Regions from separate parts of the Fusobacterium ulcerans genome, predicted to be linked through region 1. Evidence: riboswitches for the same ligand, from Rfam matches in the RefSeq annotation. Region 1 holds a riboswitch; each other region holds the start of a gene.

Evidence for each region. A riboswitch is a leader RNA that binds a small molecule or an ion and turns the genes downstream of it on or off. The one in region 1 is predicted to bind cobalamin.
Region 2: it holds a riboswitch for cobalamin, as region 1 does, so the genes downstream of both, C4N20_RS00510 (TIM barrel protein) here and C4N20_RS15990 (sirohydrochlorin cobaltochelatase) in region 1, are expected to answer to the same signal.
Region 3: it holds a riboswitch for cobalamin, as region 1 does, so the genes downstream of both, C4N20_RS15120 (cobyric acid synthase) here and C4N20_RS15990 (sirohydrochlorin cobaltochelatase) in region 1, are expected to answer to the same signal.

What each region holds. Positions count from the first base shown of each region.
Region 1 is NZ_CP028105.1:3,439,039-3,442,326, forward strand. It holds gene C4N20_RS15980 (FecCD family ABC transporter permease) at 1-383, opposite strand, end outside; gene C4N20_RS15985 (ABC transporter substrate-binding protein) at 370-1,272, opposite strand; cobalamin riboswitch at 1,386-1,559, opposite strand; cobalamin riboswitch at 1,709-1,889, shown strand; gene C4N20_RS15990 (sirohydrochlorin cobaltochelatase) at 2,016-2,954, shown strand; gene C4N20_RS15995 (DUF4261 domain-containing protein) at 3,112-3,288, opposite strand, start outside.
Region 2 is NZ_CP028105.1:89,183-92,470, reverse strand. It holds gene C4N20_RS00515 (cobyric acid synthase) at 222-1,715, opposite strand; cobalamin riboswitch at 1,885-2,060, shown strand; gene C4N20_RS00510 (TIM barrel protein) at 2,126-3,094, shown strand; gene C4N20_RS00505 (TonB-dependent receptor family protein) at 3,110-3,288, shown strand, end outside.
Region 3 is NZ_CP028105.1:3,268,805-3,272,092, forward strand. It holds gene C4N20_RS15120 (cobyric acid synthase) at 1-1,329, opposite strand, end outside; cobalamin riboswitch at 1,731-1,908, opposite strand; gene C4N20_RS15125 (ATP-dependent helicase) at 2,029-3,288, opposite strand, start outside.

The DNA of each region.
Region 1 (3,288 bases):
AATGCAGAGAAATTCATAAAAAATATAGCTTTAGGATAAAGTATCATAATAATCAGAGCAGTGACGCTAGCTCCTGAAGACACCCCTGTAAGACCCGGATCAGCCAGAGGATTTTTCATTACAGCTTGTAACAGCACTCCAGCCAATGACAGATTACACCCTACCATTACAGCAATCAATATACGTGGTATTCTTATATCCCATAAAATAGCTTTTAATATCTCATCGTCATAACTTTTTATAAAAAGAGATTTCAGTATCTCTCCAGAAGTATAATTTACACTCCCAAATCTCACTGAAAATATTATTGAAAAACCTAGAATAACCAGAGCAGTAAAGATAAGAATTATCTTCCTCCCTCTCTTATCTTTATTCATAAACATATCTGTATAATTCCTCCAATGCGTCTATCGAATTTACCCCGGCACTCATTCTGAACAATGTAGGATCGATATCCAGTATTTTATTATTTTTATATGCCTTTGTGAGCTTCCATACAGGGTTGCTTGAAAATATCTCTTCAAATCCCTCTCCATTTTTAGTCTGACTTGTAGGAAGTCTCAATATTACATCAGGATTAGCTTTAATGAGCTGTTCCATGCTGAATGGTACTGATCTTTTCAAAAGTACACTGTTATCAATAGAAGTTACTACATTTTCACATCCTATCTTGTCCATAAGCCCTTGCAGAAAATGGTTTTTTCCAGTCATAAAAAAACTCTCTCCATTTCCATAAAGGATGGCTACTCTCTTCTTTTCTTTTCCCTTTAATTTTTCAGCCAGTATTTTTTCTCTCCTTTTCACATCATCAAGTATAGCCTTAGCTTCCTTGTCCTTATGAAAAGCTTTTCCCAATATCTCAATAGCCTTCATAGATTCATCATATGTATCTACTTTCATATAAAAACTAGGTATATTGAGATTGTCATATTTAGGCTTTAATGCTGGTTTAGAATAAATAGTAGAGATTACAAGATCTGTTCTCAGAGCTTTTACTCTTTCCAGATCAGGTATTCCAGATCTCCCTATTCTTGGCACCTCATCATATTTTTCAGGTATCTTTGTTGTAGAACTTGCCACTCCTACCAGATCAATATCCAGAGCTGCCAGAAATCTTGATATTATAGCCGAATCTGTAACTACAGCCTTTGGAAAATAATCCAGCTGCAAGTCCTCTTCTCCCTGATGTATAGAAAATTTCTCTTTTCCAAAAGATATATTTCCTATTACAAGTAGGAATACAGCAGTTAGAATAATATATACTTTTTTCATTATTTTCTCCTGTTATATAATTTTATCCAATAAAAAAACCCAGCACAAAGAAATACCAGGCTACATCAAAAGCTCTTTAAATTTCTATGTAGCATAACTTTCCTCGGAAGCTTGTACAATAATCTTTCTAAGCAGGTCTTCTGACTTATAGCTCGAACACAGCTCCCTCCTTCTCGGATATATCCAATGGTATTTGGAAGCTATTTGCTAAATTACAGCGGCCGGACCGTTTGAGATTTTCACTCAATTCCCTTTTAATTAAAAAAACTTAGAATAAACATCATATACAATATATTTTAATACTTTAATTTTATTACTTAACAGCTTCTTTGTCAATGAAGAATTATATAAATATCCTTTCACCCAAAAATTCTAAAGTGTATTTTTAATTTTGGGTATTGACATTTGAAAGAAAACATAGTATATTCATACTGAACAGAATAATTGAATTTGAGGTTCTATATTTTAGAATAATTGGGAAGTGAGGTTTAATCCCTCCGCGGTCCCGCCACTGTGATGCTGACGAAAGATATAACCACTGGATTATTTTTAATCTGGGAAGGGTATCTAGTAGGATGAAGCTAAGCCAGGAGACCTGCCTCAGATGTATTGCTGTGTAATATCATTGCGTGGACGAGAGATATTGACCTTTGTTATTTTTATTTAATCAAGGCATGTATCTCCTATCAACAGGAGATTTTTTTTATTAAAAAAATCCCTGCAAATTTATTAGGAGGATGATCATGGGAAAAATGAGAAATTTATTGGCTGGAGCTATGCTTCTAGCTGGAGGAACTGTTGCATTTGCACATTCAGAAGGAGGATACGTGGATAACAATTTTTTCAAAGGAATGCAGAAGGGTGACAAAGCAGCTGTACTTATGGTTCACTTTGGAACTACTTATGATGACACAAGAGCTTTAACTATTGATGCCATCAACAAAAAAGCTAAAGATGAATTCAAAAATGCTGATGTAAAAGAAGCTTACACTTCAAGAATAATTATGAGAAGACTAAAAGCTAAAGGAATTGAAAAACAAAATCCTACTGAAGTTATCAACGATCTGAAAGCTAAAGGGTATACTCATCTTTTAGTACAAGGTACTAACATTATGAATGGTGTAGAATCTAACAACCTAGCTGAAGAATTAAAAAAATATGAAAAAGATTTTAAAGATATAAGAATGGGAAATCCACTATTAACTGACCATGAAGATTATGAAAAAGTAGCAAAAGCTATTGCTAAAAAAATTGGACCTCTAAAAGCTAACCAAGGTGTAGTTTTAGTAGGACATGGAACTCATCACTTTGGTGGTTCTGCATATGCTATGATGGACTATGTATTTACTGCTGAAGGAATGGACACTTATGCTGTAGGTACAGTAGAAGGATACCCTGCATTCGATAATGTAGTTGCTAAATTAAAATCTAAAGGTGTTAAAGAGGTTATCTTAATGCCATTTATGTTTGTTGCTGGAGATCATGCTAATAATGATATAGCTGAAGACTGGAACAATGACCTTAAAGAAGCTGGATTCACAGTTTCTAAAATCATATTAGAAGGTTTAGGACAAAATCCTGATATTCAAAATATCTATATTGATCATGCTAAATTTGCTGCTCAACATAAACCTGAAGATATGCAGGCTAAAAAAGTTCAATATGCAAATGATAAAGACTAGGTAAAGACAACTTTACATATATTTAAACTTTAATTACAATTTAAACTTTCTGTGTGTTTAAAAATAGAGAAGAGATATTTGGCTTAGACTCCTGAATATCTCTTTTTAATTTGCCAATAAAAAAACTGACCTCACATTCCCGACCAGTTTGCTTATACTAATATGTTATTTTTAAAGATTTTCCGCTTACAAATATCCCAGAAGATACCTTAAAAGAAAATCCATTTTTTCCTATTTTATAGAAACTTCCCTTTTCAACATTGATATCATTTTTTATTATCTCACCAACTATTCTCAAAAGAAATTCAAATATTTCTTCACATTCTCTGAGAGA
Region 2 (3,288 bases), 190 kb from region 1:
CTATTGGCTAAACAAAAACTTTTTTATGCTTATAAAGATATAAATGCCATCTTTAATCTTTTCCAAAAGAAATATAATCAATCAGCCATTGAAAGTGGAATATTAGTTTTATAATTTAGATATACCTTGCCTTTCACGCCTCAATAACATTTTATTTCCCCCAGTTTTATTTTTTATCTAAGTTATACTACTAAAAAAAAACTCATATGTCAATAAAAAATTTATTTTAGAATGTTGTATATTGCATCTATATCTAAATTATTTCTAAGTAAATCAGCTAATTTATTATATTCATTTTCTTTGAATTCAGAAAAATTAAAAAGTTCTTCAACTGGTTTCAACCCTTTTTTCTTTCTGATGTTATTTAAAAATATTCTGGTGAATTTGCTGTTGTCAAAGATTCCATGGATGTATGTTCCAAAGGCATTATCTTTTGCAAGGACAGTGTAGTCGTTTTCCAAAGTAAGATTTTTTTCACTTCCATGTGTAATTCCCTGATGAATTTCATAACCTTTTATATGAAGCCCTTCACAATCAGCTAGTAGGTCACACTTAGAATCAGAAAGAGTTTTTTCTACCTGTTTTGTATATTTCATTTTTTCCATTGTAGTAACAGTATCCATTATTCCAAAACCTTCAGTTTTCTCGATGTCGCTTTCAATATGGTGAGGATCAAATATCTCTTTTCCCATCATTTGAAATCCACCGCATATACCTATTACAGTAGTTCCAGCAGAATATAGTTTTTTTATTTTATCAAAAATACCATTAGCTTTCAGCAGTTCAAGATCAGAAAGAGTATTTTTACTTCCTGGAAGAATAATTATATCCTCGTCTCCCAGCTGTTCAGGACTATATACATAATTCAGAGCTACATCAGGATATTGACTTAAAGCATCAAAGTCAGTGTAGTTAGACATTTTATTAGTTCTTATTACACTGATGTTTATATCTCTTTTTTCATTTGTGTTAGTAGTTAATTTTTTAGCCAGAACATCCTCTTCTTCAATATCCAGCTTTTCATATGGAACTACACCTAATACTTTTATATCTAACCCTTCATCTTTTAATTTCTTCTCAAACATCTCTATACCAGGTTTTAAAAGTTCCAGATCACCTCTAAATTTATTTATTATAACCCCTTTTATTCTCTTTCTGTCATTTTCATCAAGAAGAGCTATGTTTCCATAAAGAGAAGCAAAAACTCCTCCAGTCTCAATATTTCCTACTAGAACAACAGGAGCATCTACAAGTTCAGCCATTCCCATATTTACCAGATCCCATTCTCTAAGATTGATTTCAGCAGGACTTCCTCCTCCTTCTAACACTCCAATATCAAAATTATTTTCTATTATGTCATAATTTCTTTTTGCTATAACTTTCAATTCTTTAGAATTTGAAAAATAGTCTATAGCATTCATATTTGTATTTGGGATTCCTTCAATAATAATTTGAGAATTATTATCTGAGTTTGGTTTTAAGAGTATTGGATTCATAAAAACTCTAGGAAGTTCCATAGCAGCTTCAGCTTGTACTACCTGAGCTCTTCCCATTTCTAATCCGTCTATATCTACAAATGAGTTGAGAGCCATATTTTGAGATTTAAAAGGAGAAACTCTGTATCCGTCTTGGGCAAATATTCTGCATAATCCAGCAGTTATAATGCTCTTTCCAACAGAAGAACCAGTTCCTTGTATCATAATTTTTTTATGCATAATACACCTCTATTATTATTTTCTTTCAATTAGATGGTATCATAGTTTTGTGTATAATTTCAACAGCTAAAAAATATATAGATTCGAAATAAAACTTTTATTATTTGAATGTATATCTAAAATTATTGACAAAAATGTCTAAAAATTATATCATAAAGTTGATAAACAAACAGAAAAGTGAAAGTAAGGTGCTTGTTTAAGCTTAATAGAGGAAGATGGGTGCGAACCCCACACAGCGAAAGCTACTGTATAGAGGACGAAATCATGTATGCCACTGGGAAACTGGGAAGGTGTGAAAGTAGAAAGATTCTGAGTCAGGAGACTTACCAATAGATAAAAGTATATTTTAATATATTTATCCAGTAAGGTAGGCAGACTATTTTATTGGATTTTTTATTTGGAGGTTTTTGATGAGGAAAATTCTTAATATAACAGATTTTTATACTAATGAAGAAAATGAAAAAATGATGAAATATTATTGTGATAAGTATAATTTTAATGGCTTTGAGCTTATAAAATTCGACCTAGAAAAGGACAATGCTCCATTGAAAAAATTGATAAGAGGTTATCATATGAGATTTTTTCCAATGTGGCTGGATCTATATCAGGGAAAATATGAGATGCTCAAAGAAAAATTTAAAGAGAATCAGGAAATATTTTACTGGTGTGGTGGAACTACCAGAGAGGAATTAATTGAATACTATAAAAAAGAACTAGAAACAGCAGAAAAACTTGAAGCAGAATATGTTGTATTTCATGCTTGCTATGTAGATGATGAAGGAAGTTTAATATATGAATTTCAATATTCAGATAAAGAGGTTCTTCAAAATGTTGTTGAGTTAGTGAATGAAGTTTTTGGAGAGAAAAAATATAAGTTTAAACTTCTATTAGAAAATTTATGGTGGCCAGGACTTAGATTGACTTCAAAAGAAGAGATAGAATTTCTGGTTGAAAATATAAACTATAAAAATATTGGCTTCATGCTTGATACAGGGCATATGCTGAATAATGAACCTAAGCTTAGAACAGTTGATGAAGGAATAGAGTATATTGAGAAAAATATTGCTGAAATGGGAGAATTGAAAAAGTATATAAAGGGAGTTCATCTGAACTTTTCTCTTTCAGGAAAATATCTTACAGAAGCAGTAGAAAAGCATAAAAATTCAGAAGCTGAGAGAGAGAAAACTTTGAAAAATATATACAGTCATGTAAGCCAGATAGATCAACATCTTCCTTTTGAAGATGAAAGAATAATAGGAATATTAGAAAGCTTACCATTGGATTGGGTGGTATATGAATTTATATATTATGGCACTGATGATTTGGAAAAAAAGGTAAAACGTCAGGATAGGATATTAAAGAAATTAAATTTTAAATAAACTTTGGGAGGAGAAATGAAAAAAGCTTTAATGGTAGCAGCAATACTAACAGTGAGCACAACAATAATGGCAGAGGAAAATATCGCCAGTCGAAGATTAACTGAATCAGTTATTTCTACAGAGAATTTTGAAACAAGTGTGTTGGATACTGCTAAAAATGTAACTATTGTAACTCAGGAGGATATTCAAAATAA
Region 3 (3,288 bases), 170 kb from region 1:
TATATTTCTTGTTACCTCTTCATTATCAAATATTCCATGAAGATATGTTCCAAATACATTATCTTTTACCACTGCAACTGTATGGTCATCATCAGTCACTGATTTTTCATTTCCAGCAGTAACTCCCTGATGTATCTCATATCCTTTTATTTTTACTCCATCCAGTCCTGAAATGATTCCAGCGGTATTTTTAAGCTCTCCAGAATACTGAGTAGTATTTTTTTCTTTTTCCATTATAGTTTCCATATCCAATATACCAAGTCCCGGTATCTCTTTAATGTCACTTTCGATTCCATATGGATCTTTTACTTTCTCTCCAAGCATTTGGAATCCACCACAGATTCCTATTACTGCTGTTCCTTTTCTTGAAGCTTTTATGATTTCAACAGCTATTCCTCTGTCTTTCAAATCTTTCAAATCATCTATTGTATTTTTAGAACCAGGTATGACGATCATATCCTCATCTCCCAATTCATCTGCTGAAGTCACATAATTTATGCTTACATCTTCCTGTATGCTTAGAGCATCTATATCTGTAAAGTTAGAAATATGTTTTAGTTTTATAACTGAAACTTTTATTCCCTTAGTGTCTTTTGATTTTTTAAATTTATCTGTTAAGCTGTCTTCATCTTCTATATCTACATCACTATATGGAAGTACTCCTACTATTGGGACTCCTGTAAGTTCCTCCAGTTTTTTCAGTCCCGGTTTAAGTATCTCTACATCTCCCCTGAACTTATTTATTATTACACCTTTTACTCTGGCTCTCTCTTCTGGTGCCATAAGCATTATAGTTCCATATACAGAAGCAAATACTCCTCCTCTGTCTATATCTGCAACTAAAATTACTGGTGCATCTGCCATGGCAGCCATTCCCATATTAGCTATATCTTCCTCTTTGATATTGATTTCTACTGGACTTCCTGCCCCTTCTATTACACATATATCAAAGTTTTCTCTGATTTTATTATATGAGTTCATTATTTCTGGCTTCAAAGTAAGTTTGAACTTTCCATACTCCATTCCGCTCATATTTCCAATAGATTTTCCATTTACTATAACTTGTATTTTTCTTGCAGTTGTAGGCTTTAATAAAATTGGATTCATGTAGGCTCTTGGTTCTATTTTTCCAGCCATAGCCTGAACTACCTGAGCTCTTCCCATTTCATCTCCATCTTTTGTTATAAATGAATTTAATGCCATATTCTGTGATTTGAAAGGAGCTACACTATATCCATCATTATAGAAAATTCTGCATAATCCTGTTACAGTTATACTTTTTCCAGCTCCTGATGATGTTCCAACTACCATTAGATTTCTATGCTTCATACCTACTCCCTCATGAATATTTTTATACTAAAAAAAGGTGCCATAAATACAGAAATATAATTTTAGAGTTTTTCCAGTAGAAATATTTATTATTAATTTTGTTCATAAAACGTAAAGAAGATAAGGATTACAACAGTTCCACTGTTGCATCTCAGTAATTATGGCAGTTAAAATTAACTGCTTAATTACTGGAAACTCATTTCTCTCAAACATACTGTTTTCTACATTTTATTCACTTCATTAATTACACAAATCTTTCTAATTTCCAAATCTCTAAAACTTAATCTAGCTTCTTGGTCACCTTTATCATTTTTAATATATTATTTTCAAGCACTTTTTTCTCCTCCAAATTTAATACTGGAGAGAAGTATAGTAAATATACACTTCCCGTCCCCGCAGGATAGTTAAAAGTTTTTAAGGCAGGTCTCCTGACTCAGACTCATTCTACTAACAGCCCTTCCCGAAATATTTCAGTGGTTAATCTGCTTTCGTCATCTTCACAGTGGCGGGACCGTGTAAGTTTTTCACTTAGCTTCCCTTTTAATTGCACATATGCAAACCCTAAAAAATTTATTTTTCACACACCAATTATACAAATTATTAATACTTTAGTCAAGCTTTTTAAATGGCTAAATCAGCAGGAACTATGCAGAAAATAACTGTATCGAAAGATATTAATCTATTTTATTTATAAAGAGGTTACTTTAAAAAAGAAGATTTTTTATCAAAATATCCAACTTTCTCATAAAAATATTCTGGGTGCAAAAGATAGAGATAACTCTTACCTCTGCTGCAAGCTACATAAAATAATCTCTTCTCCTCTTCCAGATTTTTTTCTTCAATATTGCTGGGAAAAACGCCTTCCAAAAGTGTTGGTATAAATACCGCTTCCCATTCCAATCCCTTAGAGGCATGAACAGATAGAACAGAGACTTTATTTTTAGTTATTTTTCCTTCAACAGCTAAAATACCTCTTAGCTCTCTAATATATATTTCTAAGCTTTTCTTTTCTTTTACACTACTCTTTATTGTTTTTAATTTCTCTACCTCTTCATTAGTAAAAATGGTTTTTTCCTTAATTATTTCAAACATTAGTTTTTCACATTTATTTAATATTTCACTTAAAGGGTAATCTGATATTTTATCACTTATCCTTATTATTCGATTTAAAACTTTATTGTCTATATTCTTTCTTTTCATTATATTTAATACAGAATAGGAATAATTCCTTGGCAGTACCTTTACCAATTCCTCCAGTTTTAAAATGTCTTCCTTATCATTCCATACTTCCAATATTTTTAAGTAAATATCTACAGGACTTCCAAAAGAAATCTCACTGTTCTTCTGTAAATTAAAAGGTATATTTTTCTCCTTCATTATTTTTTCCAACTTATTGATTATATATTTATTGCGATAGAGAATTGCCATTTCTTCATAAGGGATTCCTTTTTCTTTTAGCTCTTCTATCTTTCTGCAAATATATTCCCCTTGCTTTTCTTCATTTAGAAAGCCGATAACATGAGGTTTTTCTCCCTTCTTCATAGTTCCTTTTACATTTTTATTGTATTTCAAAAGGAACTTTTTAGATATTTTATTTGTATACTCTATTATTTCATCACTGCTTCTATAGTTTTTTTCCAATTTTATCATCTGACTATTAGGAAAATCCTTTCCAAATCTAAGTATATTTTCAAAGTCTGCACCTCTGAATCCATATATACTTTGGTAGTCATCTCCCACTGCCATTATATTTCCATTTGTTCCAGCCAGCATTTTTAAAAATTCCCTTTGAACAGAATTAGTATCCTGATACTCATCTACTATGATATATTTATATTTTTCTCTTAATAACTCAAGAAAAACTTTATCTGTTTTTAATTTTCTCAATACTTTTTCTATTAAATCTTCAAAGTCATACATTTGAAACTCTTTTTTGAATCTCCTGTACTTTATTTTTAA